DNA from 4 places in the Streptomyces sp. NPDC102437 genome. Region 2 is predicted to be linked to each of the others. Evidence: riboswitches for the same ligand, from Rfam matches in the RefSeq annotation. Region 2 holds a riboswitch; each other region holds the start of a gene.
What was found. Region 2 has a riboswitch for cyclic di-AMP ahead of ACIRJP_RS16985 (C40 family peptidase). Riboswitches for the same ligand answer to the same signal wherever they lie in the genome.
Positions count from the first base shown of each region.

Region 1: another riboswitch for cyclic di-AMP. It lies ahead of ACIRJP_RS21295 (M23 family metallopeptidase); the one in region 2 lies ahead of ACIRJP_RS16985 (C40 family peptidase).
Region 3: another riboswitch for cyclic di-AMP. It lies ahead of ACIRJP_RS39515 (peptidoglycan DD-metalloendopeptidase family protein); the one in region 2 lies ahead of ACIRJP_RS16985 (C40 family peptidase).
Region 4: another riboswitch for cyclic di-AMP. It lies ahead of ACIRJP_RS11555 (M23 family metallopeptidase); the one in region 2 lies ahead of ACIRJP_RS16985 (C40 family peptidase).

Region 1 covers NZ_JBIWKI010000015.1:175,842-182,816, reverse strand. Annotated here, with positions in the region: gene ACIRJP_RS21305 (PrsW family intramembrane metalloprotease) at 1-503, shown strand, start outside; gene ACIRJP_RS21300 (aldo/keto reductase) at 542-1,486, opposite strand; gene ACIRJP_RS21295 (M23 family metallopeptidase) at 1,613-2,707, opposite strand; cyclic di-AMP (ydaO/yuaA leader) riboswitch at 2,719-2,871, opposite strand; gene ACIRJP_RS21290 (PP2C family protein-serine/threonine phosphatase) at 3,145-4,305, opposite strand; tRNA gene ACIRJP_RS21285 (tRNA-Met) at 4,477-4,550, opposite strand; gene ACIRJP_RS21280 (SPFH domain-containing protein) at 4,566-5,783, opposite strand; gene ACIRJP_RS21275 (hypothetical protein) at 5,847-6,068, opposite strand; gene ACIRJP_RS21270 (SHOCT domain-containing protein) at 6,335-6,754, shown strand; gene ACIRJP_RS21265 (FAD-binding oxidoreductase) at 6,912-6,975, shown strand, end outside.
Region 2 covers NZ_JBIWKI010000011.1:246,925-253,899, forward strand. Annotated here, with positions in the region: partial or broken gene ACIRJP_RS16970 (DUF2785 domain-containing protein) at 1-11, opposite strand, end outside; gene ACIRJP_RS16975 (ATP-dependent Clp protease proteolytic subunit) at 232-867, shown strand; gene ACIRJP_RS16980 (hypothetical protein) at 875-1,183, shown strand; cyclic di-AMP (ydaO/yuaA leader) riboswitch at 1,585-1,757, shown strand; gene ACIRJP_RS16985 (C40 family peptidase) at 1,761-2,234, shown strand; gene ACIRJP_RS16990 (LysE family translocator) at 2,280-2,912, opposite strand; gene ACIRJP_RS16995 (LysR family transcriptional regulator) at 2,985-3,920, shown strand; gene ACIRJP_RS17000 (ATP-binding protein) at 3,930-4,361, opposite strand; gene ACIRJP_RS17005 (helix-turn-helix domain-containing protein) at 4,566-5,426, shown strand; gene ACIRJP_RS17010 (DUF397 domain-containing protein) at 5,452-5,652, shown strand; gene ACIRJP_RS17015 (8-amino-7-oxononanoate synthase) at 5,731-6,873, opposite strand.
Region 3 covers NZ_JBIWKI010000072.1:4,361-11,335, forward strand. Annotated here, with positions in the region: gene ACIRJP_RS39505 (tyrosine-protein phosphatase) at 21-836, opposite strand; gene ACIRJP_RS39510 (alpha-galactosidase) at 1,062-3,158, shown strand; cyclic di-AMP (ydaO/yuaA leader) riboswitch at 3,456-3,612, shown strand; gene ACIRJP_RS39515 (peptidoglycan DD-metalloendopeptidase family protein) at 3,616-4,533, shown strand; gene ACIRJP_RS39520 (SGNH/GDSL hydrolase family protein) at 4,722-5,564, shown strand; gene ACIRJP_RS39525 (STM4011 family radical SAM protein) at 5,705-6,583, opposite strand; gene ACIRJP_RS39530 (STM4012 family radical SAM protein) at 6,592-6,975, opposite strand, start outside.
Region 4 covers NZ_JBIWKI010000007.1:110,667-117,641, reverse strand. Annotated here, with positions in the region: gene ACIRJP_RS11570 (GNAT family N-acetyltransferase) at 1-1,545, opposite strand, end outside; gene ACIRJP_RS11565 (HPr family phosphocarrier protein) at 1,719-2,000, shown strand; gene ACIRJP_RS11560 (GntR family transcriptional regulator) at 2,204-2,893, opposite strand; gene ACIRJP_RS11555 (M23 family metallopeptidase) at 3,119-3,928, opposite strand; cyclic di-AMP (ydaO/yuaA leader) riboswitch at 3,941-4,107, opposite strand; gene ACIRJP_RS11550 (M16 family metallopeptidase) at 4,379-5,761, opposite strand; gene ACIRJP_RS11545 (M16 family metallopeptidase) at 5,788-6,975, opposite strand, start outside.

The DNA of each region.
Region 1 (6,975 bases), on a different contig from region 2:
TGGCCCGCGACGCGGCACGCCGCCAGTACGCCGTCACCGCCCGGGGGAGCCGGGCGATCCCCTACGGGCCCGGATGGGCCCCTGGGGCCGCACCCGGACCCGTGCCCGGGCCCGCCCCCTGGCCCTCTGCGCAAACAGCGGCGCAGGTCGAGGCCACGGCGAAGGCCCAGGGAAAGGCGGCCGCCCAGGCCGTCGCCGAGTACGAATCGTTCGCGATCTCACTGGCTTCGCTGCGTCTTCAGGCCCGCCGCGGGGCGGCCGGCCCGGACTTCACCGATCGTGAGCTGGAGCTGCTGCACCACCTCTGGCAGCGCAGAGAGGTGGCCGCCCCCGCCCTGGCGTACGCGGCACAGGCGGCGGGGCTCCTGCGCCCTCACCGTCTGCCGTCACCCCCGTACGCCCGGCCGTTCCCTCCGCACGCGCAGTACGGCGCCTACCTCAACGCCCCCGCGCCCGGACCCGGCTACAACCCCTACCTGTTGCCGCAGCAGCCACCGCACTAGGACAGCAGCGGCCGGACGCGGTCAGGCGGCAGGCACGATCAGGCGGATGCCTCGGTGAGTTCGGCCAGTTCCTGCTCGGTCAGGGTGAGGTCCGCGACGGCCAGCAGCGCGGGCAGCTGCTCGACCGTACGGGCCGAGGCGATCGGCGCGGCCACGGTCGGCCGGGAGGCGAGCCAGGCCAGCGCGACGGTCGCGATCTCCGCACCGCGCTCCTGGGCAACCTTGTCCAGCGCGGCCAGGACCTTCTGACCGCGCTCCGACTCCAGGTGCCGACGGGCGCCCTCTACCCGCGCGCTCTCCACCGACGTGCCCGGACGGTACTTACCCGTGAGGAAACCGGACGCCAGGGCGAAGTACGGCACAGCGCCGAGCCCGGCGCGGGCCACCGTGTCCTGGAGCTCGCCCTCGTACGTGTCGCGGGAGACCAGGTTGTAGTGCGGCTGCAGGGCGACGTAACGGGCCAGCCCCTCGCGCTCCGAGAAGTCCAGGGACGCCCGGAGCCGCGCGGGGCCGATGTTGGAGGCGGCGATCTCGCGGACCTTGCCCTCCCTCACCAGCTGGTCCAGGGCGGTGATGATGTCCTCGACCGGCACGGTCTCGTCGTCGAAGTGCGTGTAATAGAGATCGATGTACTCGGTGCCGAGCCGGCGCAGTGATTCCTCGGCCGCGGCCTTGATGTTGGCGGGCGCGAGCCCCTGGTACCGGGGGTGGGTACTGACCTTCGTGGCGACGACGATGTCGGAGCGGTTGCCGCGCGCGGCCAGCCACTTGCCGATGACGGTCTCGGACTCGCCGCCCTCGTTGCCCGGGACCCAGGCGGAGTACCCGTCGGCGGTGTCGACGAAGTTGCCGCCCGCCGCGGCGTACGCGTCCAGCACCGCGAACGACTGTGCCTCGTCGGCGGTCCAGCCGAAGACGTTGCCGCCGAGAGCGAGCGGGAAGACCTGGAGGTCGGAAGGGCCCAGCTTACGAAGTGAAGTCATAAGTGAATCAACGGATTCCGGATAACTCGCTATTCCGAATCACTCATGAGGCCGCCCGCGACCGACCGCCCACAACAGACCGGCAGCCCTGACGTCGGGGGGTGAGCGTCAGGACCGCCGGTGTTCTCAGGGGTTGAGGCCCTTGCCGCGGAGCCAGGCCATCGGGTCGATGCCCGTACCGGAGGCGGTGTGGACCTCCAGGTGGAGGTGGGGTCCCGTCACGTTGCCGGTCGCGCCGACCCGGCCGATGGTGTCCCCGGTGCTGACCTTCTGGCCGACGCTCACGCCGATCGAGGACTGGTGGCAGTACCAGATCTCCGTACCGTCCTCCAGCTCCAGCACGGTGCGGTAGCCGTACGAGCCGGCCAGGCCCGCCGACTTGATCGTGCCGCCGTGGACGGCCTTGATCGGGGTGCCGGTCGGAGCGGCGAAGTCGAGGCCGGTGTGGTAGCCGGAGGACCACATCGAACCGGCCTGGCCGTAGGTCGAGGTGATCGTGTACGAGAAGGTCGGGATGGCGTAGCTGGCGGCGAGCTTGGCGAGCCGGGCGGCCTCCGCCTTCTTCTTGGCCTCCTCCTCCGCCTTCTTCTTCTCGGCGGCGACCTTGGCCTTGGCCTCGTCCTGCTGCTTCTGGGCCTCGGCGGCCGCCTTCTCCGCGGCCTTCTTCTCCTCGGCCGCCTTGGCCTCGGCGTCGGCGGCGTCCTGCTGCTGCTCGGCCTGCTGGAGGATGCGGGCGCGGAGCGCCTCGCCCGCGTCCGTCGTGCCCTGCTCGGCCTCGGCGGTGGTGATTCCGGCGGTGGTGAGCGGGGCGGTGGCGGCCGCGACCTGGGTCTTGTCCGCCTCGGAACCGTCGGTGAACAGGGCGCCCACGCCGGGAAGGGACTTGGCGTCGGGGAGGTTGTCCGTGATGGCGTCGGGCATGGAGATGGAGACCGGCGGCTTGCTCTGCGCGGAGGCCATGCCACCCGCGCCGACCGCCGCTATGACGCCGACACCCAGCACCGTGGAGCTACGGGCGAGACCGTTGCGCTGCTTGGCGACGCGGTGCCTGCCGCGCACGGGGCGGACGGTCTCCTCGGTGGGGTTCCACTCGTCCCAGCCGCGGTCGGGCTCACTGGTGAACTCACCCGTGAAATTGCCGGTGAAGTCGCCTTCGGGCCCGGTGCCGTAGTCGTGATCGAACCGGGACGGGGCCTCGGGGGCAGGCTTGTTGGACGCCACGGGGGCGCACTCCTTTCCTTCCTTCTCGCCTACCGGGTTAGCTGACGGGTTCGGAGCAGGAAGGTCTCCTACGGGCCCCTCCGTCTCTCACGAGACACAGGTGTCCGATTCACCCCATGTAGGTGGTTCCCCGGTTCCCTTGCGGAATTCGGCGCTCGCGCACGGCGCCGCCACTGATGACGGCTGGGACGACCGCGCTGCGTTATCGAACGTTAATAGACACCGGGGCCGTATTCCAAGCTGTTCCCACTGATCGTTCACTTCCTTGGCCTGGACTTTACGGGACACAAGCGGGTGGAACCGGACGAGTTGACCGACCTTCAGTCACTACCCCGTTTCTGACGTTGCGTCAAACGTTATGCGGAGCGGCGCCTTTCGATTACGCACGGTGGCATCGGCCCGCCACGCCACCGTCCCTGTCCGTCCCTTCCGTCTTTTCACGTCTCCTCAGCACCGACGATCCGCACGGTCCTTCGCCGGTCCGGCTGCCCCTCGGCCGGACGTGCGACCGCGAGCAACGCCATGTCGTCGGTCGTCTCGCCGCCCGTGTGCAGGCGCACGTCATCGGTCAGGGCGGACAGCAGCTCCTCGGGCCCCGGGAAGATCCGCCCGCGCAGCCGGGCCGCCGGATCGTAGAAGACCCCCTCGGCGTCCCTCGCCTCGGAGAGGCCGTCCGTGTAGAGGAGCAGCGTCGTCCCGGCCGGCAGATCCCACTCGTCCGTGCACTCCGGCCACGCTCCCAGCCCCATCCCGATCGGCAGCGCGGGCACGGAGGGCTTCAGCACCTCCAGCGCCCCGTCCGGATGCAGCAGGATCGGCTCGGGGTGCCCGCGGTTGACGATCCGCACCAGGGGCAGCCCGTACGGGATCTCGGCCAGCACGGCGGTGATGAAGCCCTCCAGCACATCGAGCCCGCCCCGCCGCGCCTCCTCCCGCGCCAGCGCCCGCTCCAGCCGCCGCGCCACCCCCTCCAGCGAGGATTCCTGCTCGGCCGCCTCGCGGAAGGCCCCGATGACCACCGCCACCGTCTCGACGGCGTCGAGCCCCTTCCCCCGTACGTCACCGACCACCAGCCGCACCCCCTGCGGGGTGTCCGCCACGGCGAACAGGTCACCGCCGACGAACTCGTCCGCCTGTGCCGCCTCGTACCGCGCCGCGACATGCAGTCCGCCGATCCGGTCGGCCGGCTGCGGCAGCACCGCGCGCATGGCCGTCTCCGCGATGTACCGCGCGGAGGCCAGCTGCTCGTTGCCGCGCCGCACGACCCCGTTGATCACCACCGCAAGGACCGAGACGGTGGCCAGGGTGAGCAGCTCGATCAACGGCACGGCCTCCGGCAACGAGCTGGTGTACAGCCGCAGCGCGATGACGGCCAGCATCGCGGCGATAGCGGTGCGGACAGTGCTGGCCAGCGAGAAGAACGGGGCGGCGATCAGCGGAGCGGCCACGAACAGCGGGATGGCCGTGAAAATCGGCGGGGTGAGGGCGTCGAACACCAGCCCGCCGAGAATCATCAGGGCGGGCAGCATCCGTACGAACCGCCGGGTACCGGCACCGCCCCCGACATGCTTGCCGCGCCGCCTCTCCCGCTTCCACACCTGTGGTCTCCTGCCCGGTACGCGCGCGGCTGCGGACGGTACCGCGCCCCACCCCCAGGCTCGCCGGACCGGAACGGAGCGGCGAATCCTCTTCGGCCAATGGGGGGAATGGGCACAGCAAAACGAATCAGGCCCGGCACGCTGCATGCGTGCCGGGCCTGAATTCTTCAGTAGCGGGGACAGGATTTGAACCTGCGACCTCTGGGTTATGAGCCCAGCGAGCTACCGAGCTGCTCCACCCCGCGTCGGTGAACACAACTCTACGGCATCTCCGGCGCCCTTTTGACCAATCGGGTCCGCCCGCCCTTCATTCCGTCCTCCTGCCGCTTCACCGGGTCCACGCCCCGTTGCAGCGAGTGGAGGATCGCCAGCCCCTGGCCGACGACGCCCGCCGCCAACTCGTTGACGCCATCGGTGCCGTTGAGCACGGTGAGGTCGGCGCCGGACATGCCCCGGGCGGCGGCGTCGGCCAGGGCGGGCAGGTTCTCCACGATGCGGTTGGCGGCGATGAGCTCCTGGTTGCCGTCACGCAGCGACGCGGCGCGCGCACTGTTGGCGTCGGCCTGCGCCTGGGCGAGGGTCCGTTCGGTGTACGCGTTGCCGTCCGCCTCGAACTTCGCCCGGTCCCGGGCCGCCTCCGCCAGGGTGCGCTGCCGGTACGCCTCGGCGTCCGCCGGGCGCCGGACCTCCGCCTCCAGCCGCTGCGCGGCGAGCGCGGCCTGCCGTTCGGCCAGCGCGGTCTGCTCCTCGATGACCTCCTGCGAGGCCCTGGCGCCGGCGAGCGGTCCGGCCTGTGCGGCGCGGGCGTTGTACTGCTCGGTCTCGGCGAGGAAGCCGGCCCGCTTGATCGCGGTGTCGCGTTCGTACTCCGCCTTGAGCGCGGCGGCCTGCTGCTCGCGCTGGCTGGCCTCCTGGTCGGCCTTGGCCTCGGCGATCCGGGCCTGGCTGGCGACCGCGGCGGCGTGCGGGGCCGCGAGGTTCTTGATGTAGCCGGTGGCGTCGTCGATCTCCTGGATCTGGAGGGCGTCCACGACGATGCCGAGTTTCTCCATCTCGCCGTGGCTGCCCGCGATGACCTCCTGGGAGACCCGGTTGCGTTCACGGATGATCTGCTCCACGGTCAGCCCGCCGACGATGGAACGCAGGTGCCCGGCGAAGATCCGCCCGACGAGTTCCTCCATCTGCTCCTGCTCGGTCAGGAAACGGCGGGCCGCGTTGGCGATGGACACGGCGTCGTCGCCGACCTTGAAGACTGCCACGGCCCGGACGTTGAGGCGGATGCCCTGCTGCGTCACGCAGTCCTCGGTGATCTCCGCCTCGCGCAGCGCCAGCGAGAGCATGCGCGCCTTCTGCTTCACCGGGAGCACGAAACTGCCGTGCCCGGTGACGATCCGGAACTGGGTGTCCAGGGTCTGCCGGCTCTTGGAACCGGAGATGAGCATCGCCTCGTTGGGGGCGGGAACGTGCCAGAAGAACATGGGAAGACTCCTGCCGTACGTCACTGCGTTTTTGGTGTACGCGACGGTTTCGGCTGTTCCGGCTCAGGACGGCAGGCGTTCCACGATCACGCCCCGCGCCGAGACCGCGTCGACGACCACCACGCGCGCGTCCCTGTCGATCGACGTCGCCGACCATGCGGTGTAGGCCTCGGACCCACCCCGTACGGCCACCAGTACCTCTCCCGGCCCACCGGGCGGGATCGGCACGGTCACGCGGCCGACCGCCCCGACCGGGCTCCGGGCGGACTCATCTGCCCTGTGCATGCGTCGCCCTCGCGAGCGTCCCCGTGAACGCCTGCTCACGCCGCTTCTCGTGCGGTGTCCCGCACCGCTTCATGGACACGAGGCGACCCCGCCTCCTGGAGGCCCGAGCCTCCCTCGACATCTCCACGGTACTCCGCGCCCACCCCGGTGGAACGGTGCCCGCGAGCGTCCGGCGACCGGCGAGCGAGGTGAGGTATGCGGTGGTATGACTGTTTTATCTTTTGATCTTCCGTCGCGATGAACTCGCGCTGATCTGGGAGCGACCCATGGACGACTACTCCTTGCTCGACCTCTTCTGGACCATGCTCTGGTTCTTCCTCTGGGTCATGTGGCTGTTCCTGCTGTTCAAGGTCATCACGGACATCTTCCGCAGCCACGACCTCAGCGGCTGGGGCAAGGCAGGCTGGCTGATCCTCACGCTGCTGCTGCCGTACATCGGCGTGCTGATCTACGTGATCGTGCGCGGCAAGTCCATGAGCAAGCGGGACATCAAGGAGGCCCAGGAACGTGACGCGGCCTTCAAGGCGTACGTACGGGAGGCCGCCGGCACCTCCGAAGCGGGCGGCGCCGACGCCACGAAACAGAAATCCCACGTCGACGACCTGGCGAAGCTCGCCGAGCTGAGGGACCGGGGCGCCATCACGGACGAGGAGTACCAGCGGGCGAAGACGAAGCTCCTGGTCTGACGCCCGCTCCGGCCGCGCCCCGGCGCGTATGTCTCCCTCCACGCGGTCCGGCGGACTGGCAACGCGCCAGGACCGCGGGGAGGCTTGAGACATCAGCCACGGCGGGAGGCCGAGCGGGGACGGTCCCCATCTCGATGTACGAGGAGATGGCCCGGCCATGAACGGCGCCACGCTCGAAACCCTGGACGCGATGCGGACGGCTCTGCGCGGGCCCGTCGTCG
Region 2 (6,975 bases):
TGCGCGACGGCGGGGAGCCAGCCGAGCTACGCCAAATATGACTGCCGCGTGGGCACTTACCAAGAATCCGCCCTCGGCGAACAGTCAAAACAACCTCTGACCTGGGATTTTAGTGGATCACCAGGATCACACTCCCATCCTAGCCGTCTGTACGTCCTGTACATTTTCTACGGAAGCCGCTGCGGCCCCCTGCAACGCCTGGACAGACCCCGGAGGAAAGGCATCGCCATGCTGTTCCGTCCCACCGCCCGTCACGTGCTGCCCGAGTTCACCGAGCGCACATCCAGCGGGACCCGCACCCTCGACCCGTACTCCAAGCTGCTCTCCGAACGGATCGTCTTCCTCGGCACCCCGGTGGACGACACCGCGGCCGGCGATCTGATCGCGCAGCTCATGTATCTGGAGCACGACGCCCCGGACCGGCCCGTATCGCTCTACATCAACTCGCCCGGCGGCTCGTTCGGGGCCATGTCCGCGATCTACGACACGATGCAGTACCTCGATTGCGAGGTGGAGACCTACTGTCTCGGCCAGGCCGGTTCCTGCGCCTCCGCGCTGCTCGCCGCGGGCGCTCCCGGCCGGCGGTACGCACTGCCCGGCGCGCGGGTCATCGTGCGGCAGCCCGAGCTCGCCGAGCCGGTGCGGGGCCGGCCGTCCGACCTGGAGATCGAGGCGGGGGAACTGGAGCGGGTCCGCGCGATGCTCACCGCTCTGTTGGTCCGTCACACGGGCCGCACCGAGGGGCAGATCACCGCCGACACCGAACGCGACCTCATCCTCGACGCGGCGGGCGCAATGGCGTACGGGCTGGTGGACCACGTCCTGGAGAACCGGAATTCCTCGCTCCCGCCGCACGGCGCGAGGTGAACGCCCAATGCGGCCACCGGAGTTCCCGCCCCTTCCCGCACTGACCCGCGCCGAGGGGGAGTTCATCGACCACTACCTCGAAGTCCTCGACCAGGTAGGCCGGATCAACCCGGTCCGAGGCAGCGACACCTACGGCGCACTGCGCGCCGCACAGGCACTCGTGGCGCGGTCACGGGCGCTGCGGGACGCCCTCGCGTTGATGCACGAGCGCGGCGAGGCACACATCCACGCCGCCACACTCGCTCGGGCGCTGCGCGTGCTGGACGGGGAACGGCGGGCCGGACGCGTCACCGTACCCCCTGCGCCGGGCAGTTGACCGAATCCCGCGCCTGCCTGTCGCCGGCGGGGCCCGCCCAACTCCCCCTGCCTCGCCGTCCGGCGGCCCTTCACCCAACTCCCGTACTCGACACGCCCGACGGCCTCACCGAAAATCCTCGCTCGTTCGGCGTAGGAAGTCCCCCTCCCGAGGGACCACTCAACTTGCGTTTCACGCGTGGACAGTGAGCGGAATCCAGCCTTCCGTGCCTGGTACGAACCCCTTCCGGATCACCGACGGAGCGTCAAAGTTCATCGGGGCCACTCGAACGGATCAGTCGTGAGGAGCCTCACATATCCCCGTTTCGGCTCGGAAATCCGGCAGCCGGTGAGTCAAGATCCCTGGGACGACAAGCCCCCGCCACCACGGCGGGGCGGTCCGGGCGGACGCCGAGTCCTGCCGCCGTCCGGATGCCTGGTCGACAGAAGTGGATCGGCAGGAGTGGAGGACCCGAGCACAACGGGTCGACCTGAACACCGGTCGACCCTCGGGGTGAAGCCGCCGAACGCGGCCGGGCAACTTCGCCAGCCCGAACCCGACAGGTCATCCTTCACAGGCGGCTGACGAAGGGTTGCGCATGAGTGCGCAGGTTCATGTCCCGTCTCTGCTCGTCCGGGCCGGTACGGCCTCGGTTCTCACACTCGCCGCCGTCGGCGGCACCATGTTCGCCCCCGGCGCCGCGACGCAAGCCCAGGCGGCGACGCTGCCGATGAAGGCGCTCAAGATCGCGGCATCGAAGAGGGGGGCGCCCTACGGTTGGGGGGCCACCGGACCCAACCGCTTCGACTGCTCGGGGCTGACGCTCTACTCGTTCAAGAAGGCGGGCAAGAAGCTCCCCCGCACAGCCCAGCAGCAGTACAACCGGACGCGGCACATCTCGGCCTCGCACCGCAAACGCGGCGATCTGGTCTTCTTCCACTACGGCCGCAGCGTCTACCACGTGGGGATCTACGCCGGTAAGGGAAAGATCTGGCACTCGCCGAGGACCGGCTCCGTGGTGCGGTTGGAGAAGATCTGGACCAAGAGCGTCTACTACGGCCGGGTCCGCTGAGGAAGGGCCCGTCCGGCGGGCCGGGGCCGCCGGCCGCTCCCGCGCTCAGTGCGGCAGCGGGCCGGTCACCAGCACCAGCCCCAGCGCGGTGAGCGCCGCGCCGCTGCCGCCCTCGATGGCGCGCGCGGTACGCGGCCGGCGCAGCCACCGCCCCAGCCGGTCCACGAGCAGCGCCACGGCCGGGAACCAGACCAGCGCCATCGCGACGACGATCGCCGCAAGCAGCAGGGTCCTGGGCAGCGGCGGCTGGCCGTCGGGGACGAACTGCGGCAGCAGGCTCAGGAAGAGCACCGGCGCCTTGGGATTGAGCGCATTGGTCAGGAAGCCCTGCCGCAGCGCCCGCACGCGTCCCCGGTCCGCGGGCCGGTCCTCGGGACCGTCCCCGCCCGGGGCGCGGCGCCGGGCCGCGCGCAGGGCGCTGATGCCGAGGTACAGGACGTAGACCCCGCCGAGCAGCTGGACGGTACGCAACAGGGCGGGCACCGCCACGAGCACCGCGGCGAGCCCGGCGACAGCCAGGGCGGTGTGCACCAGCAGGCCGCCGGCCACGCCCAGCGCGCTGGCCACCCCCGCGCTCCGGGAGGCGAGCGCGTTGCGTACGACGACGGTGAAGTCCGCGCCCGGCAGCGCGACCATTCCTGCGGCGACCCCGACGAAGGCGATGAGTTGTGCGTCCATGGGTCCACCCTGACCCGACTGAGCCATTAGCGTGTACTTGCAATCTTCTGGGTCTGCCAAAAGGAACGCTTAATGTATGACCCGACACGGCTGGCGGCGCTGGTGGCGGTCGCGGAGGCCGGATCGATCACCCGGGCCGCCGCACGCCTGGGCTACACCGCGCCGGCCCTTTCCCAGCAGCTCGCCAAGCTGGAGCGGGAGGCGGGCGCCTCGCTGCTGGTACGTCACCACCGAGGCGCCCGGCTCACGGCCGCGGGCGAACTGCTGGCCGGACGCGCCCGGCGCGTCCTCGACGAGATGGACCAGGCCCGCCATGAGCTGGCCCGCCTCTCCGGACTGTCCGGCGGACGCCTGCGGGTCGGCACGTTCACCACGGCGGGCATCCATCTGCTGCCGCCGGTGCTGAGCGCCTTCCGGCGTGCCCACCCGGATGTGGAGCTGGCGGTCACCGAGTACGAACCGCCCCAGGGGGTGGCGGCGGTGGCCGCCGGCGAGGTCGATCTGGCGCTGACCCATGTGTACGAGCCGGCCGCCGCGACGCCCTGGCCCGCCGGGGTCTTCGCCGAACCACTGCTGGTCGAGGAGCTGGTGCTGATCACGGCGGTCGGCCAGATGCTGTCCGAGGGCAGTGGGAGACTGCCGGTGACCGAACTGGCGGGCCGGCCGCTGATCAGCAGCGCGCCCACGCATCCGCCGCGACGCGGGGTGGAGCAGGCCCTGGCCGAGGCCGGGGCGACACCCGCCGTGGTCTGTGAGTCGCCCGGCTATGCGCTGGTGTGCGCGCTGGTCAGTGCGGGCATCGGGATGGCGGTCGTCCCGGAGATGGTCGCCGCGATGTCGCCCACGCCCCTGTCCGTGCGGCGGCTGGATCCCGCTTCCTTCCGGCGGACGATCTCGGTGGTGCACCGCGGTGACCGGGCGAGCGCCGCGGCGGCGACGCTCCAGGCCCTGTTGCGCAGCGGGTTCGGGAGGGCGGGCTCGGCGCGGCCGGGCGGCGAAGCGGGGTGAGCGCGTCGGTCAGCTCTGCACGGGGATGCTCCACGGAAGCGCGATCCACACCGTCTTGCCGCCCTCGGCGGTGGGTGTGACGGTGAGCCGGCCGCCGCATTCCTTGGTCAGACAGCGGATGATCACCATGCCGCGGCCGTTGTCCTGCTGGACGGCGGCGGGCAGCCGCCTGGGCCAGCGGGGGTGACTGTCCGTCACCCCGACGTGCAACTGCTCCTCCCGCTCCAGCCGGAGGTCCACGGTGAACGTGGGCGACTGCCCGAAGGTGTGCTGGACAGCATTGGTCGCGAGCTCCGAGACGATGAGCTGGATACTGTCGGCGAAGTCGGTTTCGGCGGCCAGACCCAATTCGGTGAGCCCCCGGGCCATGTACCTGCGGACTGCCGAGACCGAGACCGGCTCGCTCGGCAGAGTGACGTTTGCTTCCTGATGGTCTGCCATGGAGAGCCGTCCCATTCCCACCCGAACCGACCTGCGATCGGTACAGGTTGCGCTTCGCGCCAGATTGCCATCGATGCTGCCCTCTGGGACGGCGTTCCACCAAGACATGCATATATCTGTCGCTCGAAGCGGTGAACCCTGCCACGCAAGACCGTATGCGGACGGCACACTGTCCGCTCGGCAGAAGAGGGAGGGAGGCCACGCATGCAGCACGGCCCTGCGGTTCGACGCCGCAAGCTCGGGGAGGAGCTCCGGAGTCTGCGCCACGCGTCGGGACTGACCAGTCGGGACGCGGCGCGGATGCTCGGCTGGCACCAGTCGAAAGTGAGCCGGATCGAGACCGGGGTGAGCGGGGTGCAGCCGGCCGATGTGACCCGGCTGCTGGACGCCTACGGAGTGGACGACCCCCAGTTGCGGGATCTCCTTGCCGCGCTGGCGGGTTCGGCGGGTGGCGGCGGCACCGGATGGTGGCATGCCTATCGCGGTCTGATCCCGCCCCAGTACCGCGACTTCATCAGTCTGGAGTCCCAGGCGCGGACCGCGTGCACGCTGGAGACCTCGGTGGTGCCGGGGCTGCTGCAGACGGCCGACTACGCACGTGCGGTGACCCGGGCCTCGCTGGACGGGCTGCCGGCCGGCCAGCTGGACTCCCTGGTGGAGGTGCGGCTCGCCAGGCAGGGGGTGCTGCGGACCGATCCGCCGCTGCGGCTGAGCGCGGTGCTCGACGAGGCGGTGCTGCGGCGCGAGGTCGGCGGCTGCCGGGTTATGCGGGAGCAGCTGCGCCATCTGACCCGGGTGGCCCAACTACCCCATGTGCAGCTTCAGTTGCTGCCGTTCTCGATGGGTGCCTACGCCGGCCTCACCGGGCCTTTCGTTATCTTCTCATTTCCGAGCACTTCTGATCTGGATGTGATTGTTCTCGACCATTTGACGAGTAGCCTCTACCTGGAGCGGAAAGAAGACCTTGAGGCGTACAGCTCGGCCTTCCGCACGATGCAGGCTCACGCGCTGTCGCCGGAGCACTCGTTGGACCTCATCGCCGCGATCGACCGCGACGGTCAGTGACCCCGGACCGCCCGAGGGGGGCGTCATGTCGGATTGCCTCGCACAGCACGGCTTACGGTGGCGGCGCAGCAGCCGCAGCACGGGTATGAACAACTGTGTGGAGGCCGCACCGTTCGGTGACGGGCGGCTGGCCGTGCGGGACTCCAAGGACGTGTCCAGATCACCCCTGCGGTTCTCCGCAGCGGCCTGGACCTCGTTCGTCGTCGGCCTGGGGCAGGCCGGCTGACGGGAGCGGTCGAGAGGCTGACGGAAGCGGTCCGGACCTCTCCGGTCGGCTGACAGGCGAGGTCCGGACCTCGCCGGTTCAGCCGACGGGAGAGGTCCGCCGCACGACCGAAACGGCGGTGGCGATCTGCTCCTCGGTCAGGTCGGCCCGAGCCGTCAGCCGCAGCCGGGACACCCCGTCCGGCACCGACGGGGGCCGGAAACAGCCCACCGCGATTCCGGCGGCACGGCAGTCGGCCGCCCACCGGACCGCCGCGTCCGCCGAGGGGGCGCGCACCGAGACCACGGCGGCGTCCGGTCGCACGGCGGTCAGGCCGGCCGCGGTGAGCTGCTCGTACAGCGCCGAGGCGACCGCGCGGGCCCGGGTGGCCCGTTCCGGTTCCCGGCGCAGCAGCCGCAGGCTTCCGAGGGCGGCCCCGACCGCGGCCGGGGCGAGGCCGGTGTCGAAGATGAAGGTCCGGGCCGTGTTGACGAGGTGTTCGATGACCCGGGCCGGACCGAGGACCGCTCCCCCCTGGCTGCCCAGGGACTTGGAGAGGGTGAGCGTGGTGACGATTCCGTCGCCGCCCGCGAGACCGGCGGCGGCGAGCGCCCCTCGGCCGCCGTCCCCCAGCACGCCCAGGCCGTGTGCGTCGTCGACGAGCAGTGCGGCGCCCTCGGCCCGGCACACTCCGGCCAGTTCGGGCAGCGGTGCCGCGTCGCCGTCGACCGAGAAGACCGAGTCGGTGACGGCCAGTGCTCGTCCTCCGTGCGCCTGCAGGGCCTTGCGCACGGCCTCGGGGTCGGCATGCGGAACGACGGCGGTTCCGGCGCGGGAGAGTCGGCAACCGTCCACGATCGAGGCGTGGTTGCCCGCGTCGGAGACGATGAGCGAGCCATGGCCGGTGAGCGCCGTGACGGCCGCGAGGTTGGCCGCGTAACCCGATGACAGCACCAGGGCCGCTTCGAAACCGCAGAATTCGGCCAGTTCGCTTTCGAGTTCAGCGTGCAGTGCGGTGGAGCCGGTGACCAGTCGCGATCCTGTCGCGCCCGCACCCCACGCGCGCGCGGCCTCGGCGGCGGCGGCGGTGACGTCGGGGTGTCGCGTGAGGCCCAGATAGTCATTGCTGGCGAGGTCCAGGAGTCCGGACGCGAGGGGCCGGGGGCGCAGGGTCCGGACGAGTCCGGCGTCCGCGCGGCGGCGCGCCTCGGTGTCGATCCAGTCGAACGGGTCGAAGGGCATGAGCAGTCCCTTTTGTAGGCAGCTCACAGACCCTAACCGTGGTTGCAACAGGTCATGGTGTGGCAATACACACACCCTCGGCCGGCTCTGTTGTCCGGTTCC
Region 3 (6,975 bases), on a different contig from region 2:
GCAAGGGATGACCGGGCCCGCTACCGTGCCTCCTCCAGAAGCCGGTCGCGCAGCCGGTCCCGGGTCTCGGGGGTGAGCGCCAGGCCCTCGGAGAAGTAGCGGTCCGTGCTGCCCCAGGTTTCCTCGATGGTGGCGAACGCCGCCTCCAGGTACTCGGCATGGGCGCCGAAGAGCGGGTTCAGCAGTTCCATCACCTCGGCCGACATGCCGTCCGCCGAGGTGTCGCTGCGCTTCACCTTGTAGCGGCGGTGGGCGTCGTTGGACTTCAGGTAGTCGGCCTCGATGGCCTCGCGCTCCACGCCGACGGCGAGCAGCGACACCGCGATCGACAGCCCGGCGCGGTCCTTGCCCGCCGCGCAGTGCATCAGGGCGGGCACGCTGTCCTCGGCCAGGGCGTGCAGCACCCTGCTGTGCTCGGCGGTGCGGTCCCGGATGATCGAGCGGTACGAGGCGACCATCCGGTCCGTCCCCTTGCCGTCGCCGAGGATCGAGCGCAGCTGCTCGACATCGCCGTTGCGGACCATGTGCCAGAACTGCGAGCCGTCCGCCGGGTCGGAGAGCGGGATGCTCACATTCCGTACGCCCGGCAGCTCGACGTCCAGCCCGTCGAGCCGGCGGTCGGCCGCGTTGCGGAAGTCGAAAACCGTGTGCAGGCCGAGGCCGCCGAGGAACGAGGCGTCCTCGGCGGTGGCGTGCGCGAGGTGACCGCTGCGGAAGAGCCGCCCGTGCCGCACCCGACGCCCGTCCATGGTGGGCAGCCCGCCCACGTCACGGAAGTTGCGGACACCCGCCAGCTCGGGTTCCGTCGACGGGATCTGCGGCAACTGCTGCGTCACGGTGACTCCTGGAGTGTCTGATGCCGGCGCGAGTCGCAGGCAAGGCCACTCCCGCGACGATACGACATTGATTCTTCAGGCAATCATCTCGTCCTATCCCTGTCGATACCCGGGCGAACTCCGGTTCTCCCGCGGCGAATCCGCTCGGGCAATTCCTCGCCGGGCCGTTGCCCGCACCCCACTGATGGTCGATGATGTGCGGAACTGTTCGAATGTGGGGATGCGATGATCGAGACGGGCAAAACCGGCCGGACCTGGCTGCTCACCGGGGCGAGCAGCAGCTACGCACTGCGACTGACCGAGCAGGGCGAGCTGGTCCATCTGCACTGGGGGCCGAGGATCGGCCTCGCGGCGGCCGAGGCGCTGGCCGCCGCGCCGGAGCTGCCCTTCAGGGCCTTCGAGTCCCACCTCGACGGCCGGGAGGAGTACCCGGTGGAGGGCGGGCCCAGGTTTGTCCGCCCGGCCCTCTCGGTGCGTACCCCCGAGGTCCGGGGTACCGAGTGGGCCTTCGGCGCCGCCGAGGCGGACGGGGACGAGCTGCGGATCGGCTTCACCGACTCGGTGCACCGGCTCGCCCTGACCCTGCACTACCGGATGCGGGACGACTCCGACGTCGTGGAGCGCTGGGCCACCGTCGCCCACGCCGGACCGGACGGCCCGCCGCTGGAACTGCTGCGCGCCGACGCGGCCGCCTGGTCGCTGCCGGCCCGCGACGGCTGGCGGCTGAGCCGGCTGCACGGGCGCTGGGCGGCGGAATCGCGGCTCGCGCGGGCGGAGCTGATCCCCGGCGAGAGCGTCATCTCCAGCAGGCGGGGCCACACCGGCCACCAGTTCCTGCCCTGGGTCGCGCTGGACGCCGACGGCGCCGCGACCGAGGAGAGCGGCGAGGTGTACGGCTGCGCCCTCGGCTGGTCCGGGTCGTGGCGGATCTCCGTGCAGCGGCTGCCCGACGGTCTCGTACAGATCACCGGAGGTGCCGGCTACGACGACTCCGGACTGCTGCGGCTGGCGCCGGGCGAGTCGTACACGACGCCCGTCTTCGCCGGTCTGTGGAGCGGGCAGGGGTTCGGCGGGGCGAGCCGTGCCTGGCACGCCTGGCAGCTGGCCCATGTGATCCCGGACGCGGCGAACCTGAGGCCGGTGCTCTACAACTCCTGGGAGGCGACGGGTTTCGACATCGCGCTGGACCAGCAGCGGGCCCTTGCCGAGCGGGCCGCGGCGATGGGCGTCGAACTGTTCGTCGTGGACGACGCGTGGTTCGGGCAGCGGACCAGCGACCGGGCCGGGCTCGGCGACTGGACGCCGAATCCGGACCGCTTCCCCGGCGGGCTGAAGCCGCTGGCCGACGAAGTGCACGGGCTCGGCATGCAGTTCGGTATCTGGGTCGAGCCGGAAATGGTCAATGCCGACAGTGATCTCTATCGCGCGCATCCCGACTGGGTGCAGCACTTCCCCGGGCGGGCGCGGACGGAGTACCGCAACCAGCTGGTGCTCAATCTGGCCCGCCCCGATGTGCAGGAATATCTCTGGGAACAGCTGGACACGCTGCTCACCGAAACTCCCGTCGACTATGTGAAATGGGATTTCAACCGCTGCTTCACCGACGCGGGCTGGCCGGGCGAGGAGTACCCGCAGAAGCTCTGGATCGAGCATGTGGACGCCCTTTACGGGCTGATCGACCGGCTCAGGGCCGCGCATCCCACGGTCGCGTTCGAGTCCTGCTCCGGCGGCGGGGGCCGGATCGATCTGGGGATCCTGTCCCGTACGGACCAGGTGTGGACCTCCGACAACACCGACCCGCTCGACCGTCTCGCCATCCAGGAGGGCTTCGGGCACCTCCACCCGGCCCGGGTGATGGCCGCCTGGGTCACCGACAGCCCGAACGACCAGCTCAACGGCAGGGTCAGCTCGCTGCGCTTCCGTTTCGTGAGTGCGATGGCCGGTGTGCTCGGAGTTGGTGGGGACCTCACCGAGTGGACCGAGGCGGAGCTGGCTGAGGCGCGGACCTGGGTGGACCTCTACAAGGAGATCCGGCCGGTCGTGCAGCAGGGTGAGCTGTACCGGCTGCGTGCGCCGCGCGGCTCGCTGAGCGCGGTCCAGTACATCCACGGGGACGACGTCGTGATCCTGATGTGGCTGGAGGCGCAGCGGTACGGGGAACGGCCCCCGGTTCTGCGGCTGCGCGGACTCGACTCCACGGCGACGTACACCTGTCTGGACACGGGGGCCGTGCACCATGGTTCGACACTGCTGCACCAGGGGCTGCACACCGGACTCCGGGGGGATCTCGACGCTCGGGTGCTGAGGCTCCGACAGGGGTGATCGGCAATGTATGTCCGTAATGGGGGTATTTGCCCGAACATAGCCCCCTTATAAGGGACATGGGGGGTGCCTCGTGAGCGGGATCATATCCGTGACGGTGCGTGGCGACGGGGGAGTCGGGTAATCCGTGCGCCGCGCGGAAAGCCAAGATCCTTAATCCACGGAGTGTGACCGGAATTCCGTGCCGAATTCCCCGGCGCGGATTCCGGTGTGGAACCCGTGGCTTGTTCTCGTCGTCCCGACTCGCTTACGGTCACCGTCAATCCGGTCGGACCGCCTAATCCTGCCGCCGTCCGGAATTCACATCCACTCATCGTGTGGCAGGAGCGGGGGAACCAGGTAAGCCGCCGACCGGAGAAATTCGGCCGGCTCGGGGTGAAGCCGCGCTCAGCGCGGCCGGGCATCTCCAGCCCGAACCCGACAGCTCACCTCGCAGGCGCCGGAGAGGAAACACGCCATGCCCATATCGGGTAAGCACCGTCGTCCGAAGATCAGCACCATCGCCCGTGGCGTCGCCGCGGTGAGCGCCGGCGGCGCGGTCGTCGCACTGCCGCTGCTCGGTGCCACCGGTGCCCAGGCCGCCCCGGCCGCCGCGCCGCAGTCGGCCGCCGCCACGCATGCCGCCCCGGCCGCGCAGAAGCAGGCCGCCACCACGACGTACTCCGTCGTCTCCGGCGACTACCTGTCGAAGATTGCCGCCGAGCACCAGATCAAGGGCGGCTGGCAGAAGCTGTACCAGGACAACCGCAAGGTCGTCGGCGAGGACCCCAGCCTGATCTTCCCGGGCATGAAGCTGACCCTCGGTGTCAAGGCCTCCGGCAGCGCCGCGCCCACCGGCGCCGGCACCGGCTCGGCCCTCCCGTCGAAGGCGCCCTCGGTGGTCGTCGAGAAGTCCGCCCCGGCCAAGTCCTCCGCCGCCCCGGAGTCCAAGGCCCCGGCCTCCGCCCCGGCCGCCACCCAGAGCACCGGCTCCGGTTACGTCCACCCGGTCCCTGGCAACCACACCACCAACTACCGCGCCTCCGGCTCCAACTGGTCCAGCGGCAGCCACACCGGCATCGACTTCCCCGTCGGCACCGGCACCAGCGTCAAGTCCATCACCTCCGGCACCGTCGTCGCCGCGGGCTGGGGCGGCGCGTACGGCAACCAGGTCGTCGTCAAGCACGCTGACGGCCACTACTCGCAGTACGGTCACCTGTCCTCCATCTCCGTCTCGGCGGGCCAGGCCGTGAGCACCGGCCAGCAGCTCGGCCTCTCCGGTGCCACCGGCAACGTCACCGGCCCGCACCTGCACTTCGAGGTCCGCACGGGACCGGCGTACGGCTCGGACATCGACCCGATCGCCTTCCTGGCCTCGCACGGCATCTACGTCTGAGCCGAACGGCCGGGCAGCTGAGCGACAAAGCATGACCTGAGCGACACAGAAGGGCGGTGCGCGGCGGCGCACCGCCCCTTCTGCTTATTCCCCCTTTACCAAAAACTGACCGGGTGGTCTATCTCACCACCCGTCAACCCTTTATTACGGTCGCGTAGGTCACATTCGGCGGTGCAGGATAAGCGTTTGTGGCAGACGATTCGAGAAAAAACCAACGTGGTGTCAACAACCGACAGGGCGTCATCGGGTCGTACGCGGCGATTGGCGACAGCTTCACCGAGGGAGTCGGTGACCCCGGCCCGGACGGGACCTTCGTCGGCTGGGCGGACCGGTTTGCGGTACTTCTCGCGGACCAGCTCCCGGATCCCGATACGACGGGCACGGAAGGCTCCGCGCCCGAAAATTTCAGATACGCCAATCTCGCCGTACGCGGACGCCTCCTCGACCAGATCGTCGAGGAGCAGGTGCCGCGCGCCAAGGAGCTCGCACCCGACCTGGTGAGCTTCTGTGCGGGCGGCAACGACATCATCCGGCCGGGCACCGACCCCGACGACGTGGCCGAGCGCTTCGAGCGCGCGGTCGCCGAGCTGACCGGGGCGGTCGGCACGGTCATGGTCACCACCGGCTTCGACACCCGTGGCGTTCCCGTGCTGCGCCATCTGCGCGGCAAGATCGCCACCTACACCGCCCATGTGCGGGCCATCGCCGACCGCTACGATTGCCCGGTCCTTGACCTGTGGTCGCTGCGGTCCGTCCAGGACCGGCGCGCCTGGGACGACGACCGGCTCCACCTGTCGCCCGAGGGACACACCAGGGTCGCGCTGCGCGCCGCCCAGGTCCTCGGCATCGACGTACCGGCCGACCCCGACCAGGAATGGCCCCCGCAGGCACAGCGCGGCACTCTCGAAGTACGGCGCGACGACATCCACTGGGCGCGCGAGTACCTGGTTCCGTGGATCGGCCGGCGGCTGCGCGGCGAGTCCTCCGGCGACCACGTCGAAGCGAAGCGCCCGGACCTCCTGCCGCTCTAGGGTCTCTCGTTTGGATCATGCCGGGCTCGCGTGCCCCGGCGCCGCGCCTCGCCGCTCCCTGATCCGGCCTGATCCAAACGAAAGACTCCAGACGGCAGTCCGGGCCCGTGATGCCGTCGCTCGGCCGGCCGGCCTGAACCTCAGGCCGGTCCGGCCAGCGACGGCAGCACAGCCGCAGGGATCCGCTCCAGCACACCGCCCGCGAAGACGTCGTACAGCGGAAGCGTCTCCAGGTGCACGTACCCGATGTGGCAGTCGCAGACCGCCAGCGGACAGGCGCGCGGACCGAGCGTCCGCCGGTAGCTCCCGTCGTAGAGATTGCCCAGCTCCGCCGGTACGAAATGGCAGCGGCGCACGGTGCCGTCACCATCCACCGAGATGACCGACTCACCCGTCCGGCAGGGCAGCCCGGCCGACCGGTGCGGATGCCGGCTGTACGGGAAGAGCGGGTCGATGGCCGTCCAGCGGTCCGCCTCCTCATCCGTGTACGTGTGCCCCTCCGCCGCGTTCACCCAGAGATAGACCTCGTCCGGCAGCGCGGCGCGCAGCCTTCGCGCCTCGTCGAGATGGTCGTCGAGCCCGACCACACCGACGCTGTGCCGGATGCCGAGCACGGTCAACTCCCGGCACTTGGCGAGGAACCGCTCGTACGGCGTCTGCCCCGGGTGGTACGTGCACCACAGCGCGATCTTCTCGCGGCCTGCCCCACCGGCCTCGGCCAGCCACCCCGTACGGCTGCTGATGTTGGTCTGGATCGCGACCCGGCGGATGTGCGGCAGGTGCGCCAGCTCGACCAGGGCACGGCGGTACCAGGAGCGGACCAGACCCTCGCCCCACGGCGTGAACAGGACCGAGATCCGGTCGCCGGTCTGCGCCGCGGCCCACGCCGTGAACCGCTCCAGCGCGGCCCGATCGGCGCGCAGCTGCTCCCGGCTGTCGCGCCGCTTGGCGAACGGGCAGTACGGACAGTCGTAGTCGCACGAGGAGAGCGGCCCGCGGTAGAGGATCGTCAGGTCCATCGGCGCGCTCACTTCAGTTCGTACGCGGCCATCGCGGCGCGTACCTCGCAGGAGAAGAGTTCCGGGCCCAGCGCGTCGGAGTGGGCCAGGCCCTCGGCGGAGAGCCGCAGCCGTCCGGACGCCCCGGCCGACGCGTCGAGCCAGCCGCGCGCCTCGAACCGGGCCAGCTCAAGCGGGAAGTCGTCGGCCGGCGAGGTGCCGAACCGCTCCCGGTAGTCGGCCAGTGGCAGCCCCTCGGCCTGGAGCACCGACTGAAGCAGGTGGCGTCGGCGTGCCTCGTCGCCGTCGACGTAACGTCCGACCTCCGCGTGCGAGAAGTCCTCGGTGGCGGTGTAGCCGTCGATGATCGCCCGCACCTCCCGCATCTCCACCGCGTAGTCGAAGGAGTAGTG
Region 4 (6,975 bases), on a different contig from region 2:
GCCGAGGATCGCGACCCGGGGGCCGGCCGGGAGCGGCTGGTCGGCGAGGAGGAGGCCCGCGTCGACCATCTCGGTCACCGTGTCGACCCGGATCACGCCCGCCTGCCTCATCAGTGCCGAGACCGTCGCGTCCGGGATCCGGCTGATCGGTACCGCGTGGCCGGGCGGGGTGGAACCGCTGTGCCGGGCGCCCTTCACCACGACCACCGGCTTCACTGCCGCGGTACGCCGCGCGAGGCGGGTGAACTTGCGGGGATTGCCGAGCGATTCGAGGTAGAGCAGGGCGACGTCGGTGTCGGGGTCCTCGTACCAGTACTGGAGGAAGTCGTTGCCGGAGATGTCGGCGCGGTTGCCCGCCGAGATGAAGGTGGACAGGCCCGCGCCGCGCCGGTAGAGCCCGGAGAGCAGCGCGATGCCGATCGCTCCGGACTGGGTGAAGAGGCCGATGCGCCCGGGGGCGGGCGGCTCGGGGGCGAGCGAGGCGTTCAGCCGAACCGTTTCGGCGTTGTTGATCAGGCCGAACGCGTTCGGGCCGATGATCCGCATCCCGTACGAGCGGGCCTGGCGGACCAGCTCGCGCTGCCGTTCCCGGCCCTCGGCGCCCCATTCGGCGTATCCGGCGGAGAGCACGACCAGGCCCTGGACGCCGTGCTCGCCGCAGTCCGCGACGGCTTCCGGGACCCGGTCGGCGGGAACGGCGACGACCGCGAGGTCGACCGGCTCGTCTGTCTCGCCGATCGAGCGGTGGGCGGGGACGCCGTCGATGGTCGCCTGGCCGGCGGCGAAGGCGCGGTTCACGGCGTACGTGCGGCCGGTGAAGCCGGCCCCGAGAAGGTTGCGCAGGACCGTGCGGCCGACACCGCCCGGAGTCCGGCCGACGCCGATGACCGCGACGGACCCGGGGGCCAGCAGGCGCTGCACGGACCGCGCCTCCGCCCGCTGCTCACGGCCGCGCTGGACGGCGAGGGACTCGGCGGTCGGTTCGAGGTCCAGGGTGAGGTGGACGGAGCCGTCCTCGAAGCTGCGCCGCTGGGTGTATCCGGCGTCCCGGAACACCTTGATCATCTTGTTGTTGGCGGGCAGCACCTCGGCGGCGAAGCGGCGGATGCCGCGCTCGCGTGCGACGGCCGCGATGTGTTCGAGCAGCGCCGAGGCCACGCCCCGGCCCTGGTGCGCGTCCTGGACGAGGAAGGCGACCTCGGCCTGGTCGGCGGGGGCGGAGGCGGGCCTGCCCCGCTCGTCGATCCGGTCGTAGCGGACGGTCGCGATGAACTCGCCGCCGACCGTGACGGCGAGCCCCACCCGGTCGACGTAGTCGTGATGGGTGAAGCGGTGCACATCCCGGTCGGACAGCCGCGGGTACGGGGCGAAGAACCGGTAGTACTTCGACTCGTCGGAGACCTGCTCGTAGAAGCTGACCAGCCGTTCGGCATCGTCCGTGGTGATGGGCCTGATGCGTGCGGTGCCTCCGTCGCGGAGCACCACGTCCGCTTCCCAGTGGTCGGGATAAGCGTGATGCGGACTCTGCTCGGGCGCGGGCTGCATGGGCAAAGCGTACGGCTCTGTCAGCGGTCGCGTAGGTCCCGGGGCCGGGGCAGTCTGAGAGGGCCGATCGGCGGGGTCGCGGGCATTGCGGGCTGTTCCCCTGGTCGGCCGGAGCACCGCGCACCGCGTGAGAGACTGGTCTAGACAACTTTTGATTCGTGAAGGGCAGAACCATGGCTGAGCGCCGCGTCAACGTCGGTTGGGCCGAGGGCCTGCACGCCCGCCCCGCTTCCATCTTCGTCCGTGCCGCCACGGCTTCCGGCGTCCCCATGACGATCGCGAAGGCCGACGGCAACCCGGTGAACGCTGCCTCCATGCTCGCGGTCCTCGGTCTCGGCGCGCAGGGCGGCGAGGAGATCGTGCTCGCATCCGAGGCCGACAACTCCGAAGCGGCTCTGGACCGCCTGGCGAAGCTCGTCGCCGAGGGGCTCGAGGAGCTCCCGGAGACCGTCTGAATCATGTTCCGCGAAAGAGCCGTGGCACCCTGAACCGGGGCCGCGGCTCTTTTGTTTTCCGGAGCAGAGCCTCCGGCGAGGATTCGGATGAAACAATGCGGGCGGGCGGAGCGCGGGCACGCGAAATTCAGGTGGCGCGAAATTCGGTCCGAACCGGTGACGACATCCCGCCCGATTGCTTCCCTCTGTATACGGCGTAATTGTTAATTCCGGACGCCTGCGGTGTTTACGGAGTGTTGCGTGCTCCTCACCCCGCCGGGGGCGGCGGGCCCCCCTCGCAGCCGGTGCGCGGCCGCGGCCCGCTCCGCATGGTGCGCGGCCAGCGCCCTGGCCCGTTCCGCGTCGCCGCGCGCCACCGCGTCCACGATGGCCCCGTGCTCGGCCCAGGAGTCCACCGGGCGGGCAGGCTGCTCGACCGCGTACATCCAGGCGATCTTGTGTCTCAGCTGGGTGAGCAGCGCGATCAGGCCGGGGCTGCCGGAGGCCTGCGCCAGCGTCTCGTGGAACCAGCCGCCCAGCGCACGCAGGTCCTCGCCCTCGCCGCGCCGGGCCCGGTCCTGGCCGAGCCGCACGAGGCCGCGGAGCACCTTGAGGTGTGCTTCGGTGCGGCGTCGCGCGGCGCGGGCGGCGCCCAATGGCTCCAGCAGCGTGCGGACCTCCAGGAGGTCGGCCGCCTCCAGCTCGGTGGGCTCGGCGACGCAGGCGCCCGCGTGCCGGCGGGTGACCACGAAACCCTCGGACTCCAGGGTGCGCAGCGCCTCCCGTACCGGGACGCGTGAGACCCCGTAACGGCGGGCCAGCAGCTCCTCCCTGAGACGGCTGCCGCGTTCGAAGACACCGGAGACGATGTCGTCACGGATTGCCGTGCATACCGAATGCGCCGGAATGCGCATGTCCGAACCTCCGCCTCAATCCCCCGCGAAACGCGGCCGGCCGACGCCTGATACGCGACTCTATTGCAATGCGGCCGCATTTCCGATGCCGGGCAGAAATTCATGAATATATTTTGGCCACGGGGTGGCCGGGCGGGCAGTCGTCCCCCGCGGCCGGGCGGCGGGAATGCCGAAGGCCCCGGCATGCTGCCGGGGCCTTCGGACGAGGTGGTGCGTGGGCGTCGGTCAGACGTTGACGCCGTGGGCGCGCAGGTACGCGACCGGGTCCATGTCGGAGCCGTACGACGGGGTCGTCCGGGCCTCGAAGTGGAGGTGCGGCCCGGTGGAGTTGCCGGTCGAGCCGGACAGGCCGATCTGCTGGCCCGCGCGGACGCTCTGGCCGATGGAGACGCCGATCGAGGAGAGGTGGCCGTACTGCGTGTACGTGCCGTCCGTCATCCGGAGCACGATGTTGTTGCCGTACGCGCCGCCCCAGCCGGCCTCGACGACGGTGCCGGCGCCGACGGCGACGACGGAGCTGCCGGAGGCGGCGTGGAAGTCGATGCCGGAGTGGCTGCCGGAGGACCAGAGCGAGCCGCTGGACTTGTAGCCGGTGGTGACGTACGAGCCGGCGACCGGAAGCCGGAAGGCGCCCAGGCGGGTGCGCTCGGCGGACCGGGCGGCGCGTGCCTTCTCGGCGCGGGCCTCGGCGGCGCGCTTAGCTTCGGCCTTGGCGTTGGCCTTCGCCTCGGCCTTCTTCTTGGCCTCGGCCTTGCGGTGGGCCTCGGCCTTCGCCTTCGCCGCGGCGTCGGCCTGGTGCTGCTGGGCGTCGGCCTGGGCGTCGATCCGGTCGGCGAGGGTCTTGTCGATGGCGATGACCTGGCTGAGGCCTGTCTCGCTCACGGAGGGGGCGTCGGAGTCCGCTGCGAAGGCGGGAGCGGCCAGGCCGCCGATGACGCCGGTGGTGGCCAGAGCCGCGACGCCGACGACCTTCGCGCTGCGGCGCGTCAGTCGGCTCGGGGCACGGTGCTTCCCGGTGGCACGGGTGAACGCCATGGAGTGGCTGGTCCTTTCCTTCCTTCTCGCCTACCGGGTTAGCTGACGGGTTCGGAGCAGGAAGGTCTCCTACGGACGCACCGGCCCGTCCGGGCTCAGGCATCCGATTCACCCCAGGGACTTCATGGGTCCCCGGCTCCCCAGGCTCACGCCTGGCGGGGACTCGGCGATGACTGTCCGGTACGTCGCGGATGCGGCATACGAGTGACGGACAGTCGAGCCGACGCTAAGCGGGGTCACTTTCATTCACCAAACGGACAGGCCGTTTTGTAGCGCATCCCACAGGGCAGACAGGCAACCTCCCCCCAGAACGGACAAAAAGGAAGAACCTGGCGAGATCACACTCGCAAGGGTCTTCCTTCTGTCCCGGTATCTGCCGGTACAGCGAGAGTGGCGACGGGCAGGACGGGGCTGATGACCGGCCCCGCCCGGCGCCCGCCGGGCCACTCGTCAGCCGGTGACCACCGACACCTCTCCGATGCCCAGCGCCCGGACGGGCTCCTCGATCCGTGCCGCGTCGCCGACGAGGATCGTGACCAGCCGGTCACCCGGGAAAGCGTTGACGACCGCCGCGGTCGCCTCGACCGTGCCGGTCTCCGCGAGCCGGGCGTACAGATGTGCCTGGTAGTCGTCGGGGAGGTGCTGCTCGACCTGGTCGGCGAGGGTTCCCGCGACTGAGGCCGCCGTCTCGAACTTCAGGGGCGCCACACCCACGAGGTTCTGCACGGCCGTCTCGCGCTCCTCGTCGGTCAGCCCCTCCGCCGCCAGGGTCCGCAGCACGGTCCACAGGTCCTTGAGCGCCGGTTCGGTGGACTCCGTGTCCACCGAGCCGCTGATGGCGAGCATCGCGGCGCCGGTCGCCCCCGAGGCGGTGTCCGGGGCCGATGACCGCAGCACCTGGGCGAAGGCCCGTACGCCGTACGTGTAGCCCTTCTCCTCGCGCAGCACCCGGTCGAGACGGGAGGTGAGGGTGCCGCCCAGGCAGTACGTGCCGAGCACCTGGGCCGGCCACACGCTGTCGTGCCGGTCGGCGCCGATCCGGCCGATCAGCAGCTGCGTCTGCACCGCGCCCGGACGGTCGACGATCACCACCCGGCCGGTGTCGTCGGCGGTGATCGGCGGAGCGGGACGCGGGGCCGCGGTGTCGCCCGACCAGTCGCCGAGGGTGTCGGCGAGCAGCGCGTCCAGGTCGATGCCGGTGAGGTCACCGACGACCACGGCGGTCGCCGTGGACGGCCGGACGTGGGCGTCGAAGAAGGCGCGCACAGCGGCCGGGTCGATCCGCTCCACCGTCTCCTCGGTGCCCTGGCGCGGGCGCGACATGCGCGCCTCGGCCGGGAAGAGCTCCTTGGACAGTTGCTTGGCGGCGCGCCGGGCCGGGTTGGCCTGCTCGTGCGGGATCTCGTCGAGCCGGTTGCGCACCAGCCGCTCGATCTCGCTCTCGGCGAAGGCGGGCGCCCGCAGCGCCTCGGCGACCAGCGCTAGGGCCTTGGCCAGCCGGGAGGCCGGGACCTCCAGGGAGACCCGGACACCGGGGTGGTCGGCGTGCGCGTCGAGCGTGGCACCGCAGCGCTCCAGCTCGGCGGCGAACTCCTCGGCGCTGTGCTTGTCGGTGCCCTCGTTCAGTGCCCGCGACATGATCGTGGCCACGCCGTCGAGGCCCTCGGGCTCGGCGTCCAGCGGGGCGTCGAGGAAGATCTCGACCGCCACGACCTGCTGGCCGGGGCGGTGGCAGCGCAGCACCGTGAGGCCGTTGGGCAGGGCGCCGCGCTCGGGCGCCGGGAAGGCCCAGGGGCGGGCGGGGCCGGGGGCCGGCTGCGGGTGGTACTGCATCGAAACTCCAGTCGCGGCAGCGTCGGTCACTGGTCCGCCCCCTCGTGCGCGTCGGTGTCGTCGGCGTCGGTCGCCTCGGTCTCATTGGGCTCCGCGGCGTCCGCGGGCTCGGCCGGTTCGACCGGCTCGTAGACCAGCACCGCACGGTTGTCGGGGCGCAGCTGGGCCTTGGCGGCCGCCTGGACCTCCTCCACGGAGACGTCGAGCACCCGCTGAACGGCGGTCAGGGCGAGCTGCGGGTCGCCGAACAGCACGGCGAACCGGCACAGTTCGTCGGCGCGGCCGGCGACCGTACCGAGGCGGTCCAGCCACTCGCGCTCCAACTGGGCCTGCGCGCGCTCCATTTCCTCGGGCGTCGGGCCCTCGGCTGCGAACCGGGCGAGCTCCTCGTCGACCGCGGCCTCGACCTGCGGCACCTCGACGCCGCCGGACATCTTGACGTCCAGCCAGCCCAGCGAGGGCGCACCGGCCAGCCTCAGCAGTCCGAACCCGGCCGCCACGGCCGTACGGTCACGGCGCACCAGGCGGTTGTACAGCCGCGACGACTCGCCGCCGCCGAGCACGGTCAGCGCGAGGTCCGCCGCGTCGCACTCGCGGGTGCCGTCGTGCGGCAGCCGGTAGGCGGCCATCAGCGCGCGCGCCGGGACCTCCTCGCGCACCTCCTCGCGCAGCTGCTCGCCGATGATCTCGGGCAGCGTTCCGTCGCGCGGCGGCTGCTTGCCGTCGTGGGACGGGATGGAACCGAAGTACTTCTCGATCCAGGCGAGGGTCTGCTCGGGGTCGATGTCGCCGACGACCGAGAGCACCGCGTTGTTCGGCGCGTAGTACGTACGGAAGAAGGTGCGCGCGTCCTCCAGGGTCGCGGCGTCCAGGTCGGCCATCGAGCCGATCGGGGTGTGGTGGTACGGGTGGCCCTCGGGGTAGGCCAGTGCCGTCAGCTTCTCGAACGCCGTGCCGTAGGGGACGTTGTCGTAACGCTGGCGGCGCTCGTTCTTGACGACGTCGCGCTGGTTCTCCATGGACTCCTCGTCGAGCGCGGCGAGCAGCGAGCCCATCCGGTCGGCCTCGAGCCACAGGGCCAGCTCCAGCTGGTGCGTGGGCATGGTCTCGAAATAGTTGGTGCGCTCGAAGCTGGTGGTCCCGTTGAGCGAGCCGCCGGCCCCCTGCACCAGCTCGAAGTGGCCGTTCCCCTTGACCTGGCCGGAGCCCTGGAA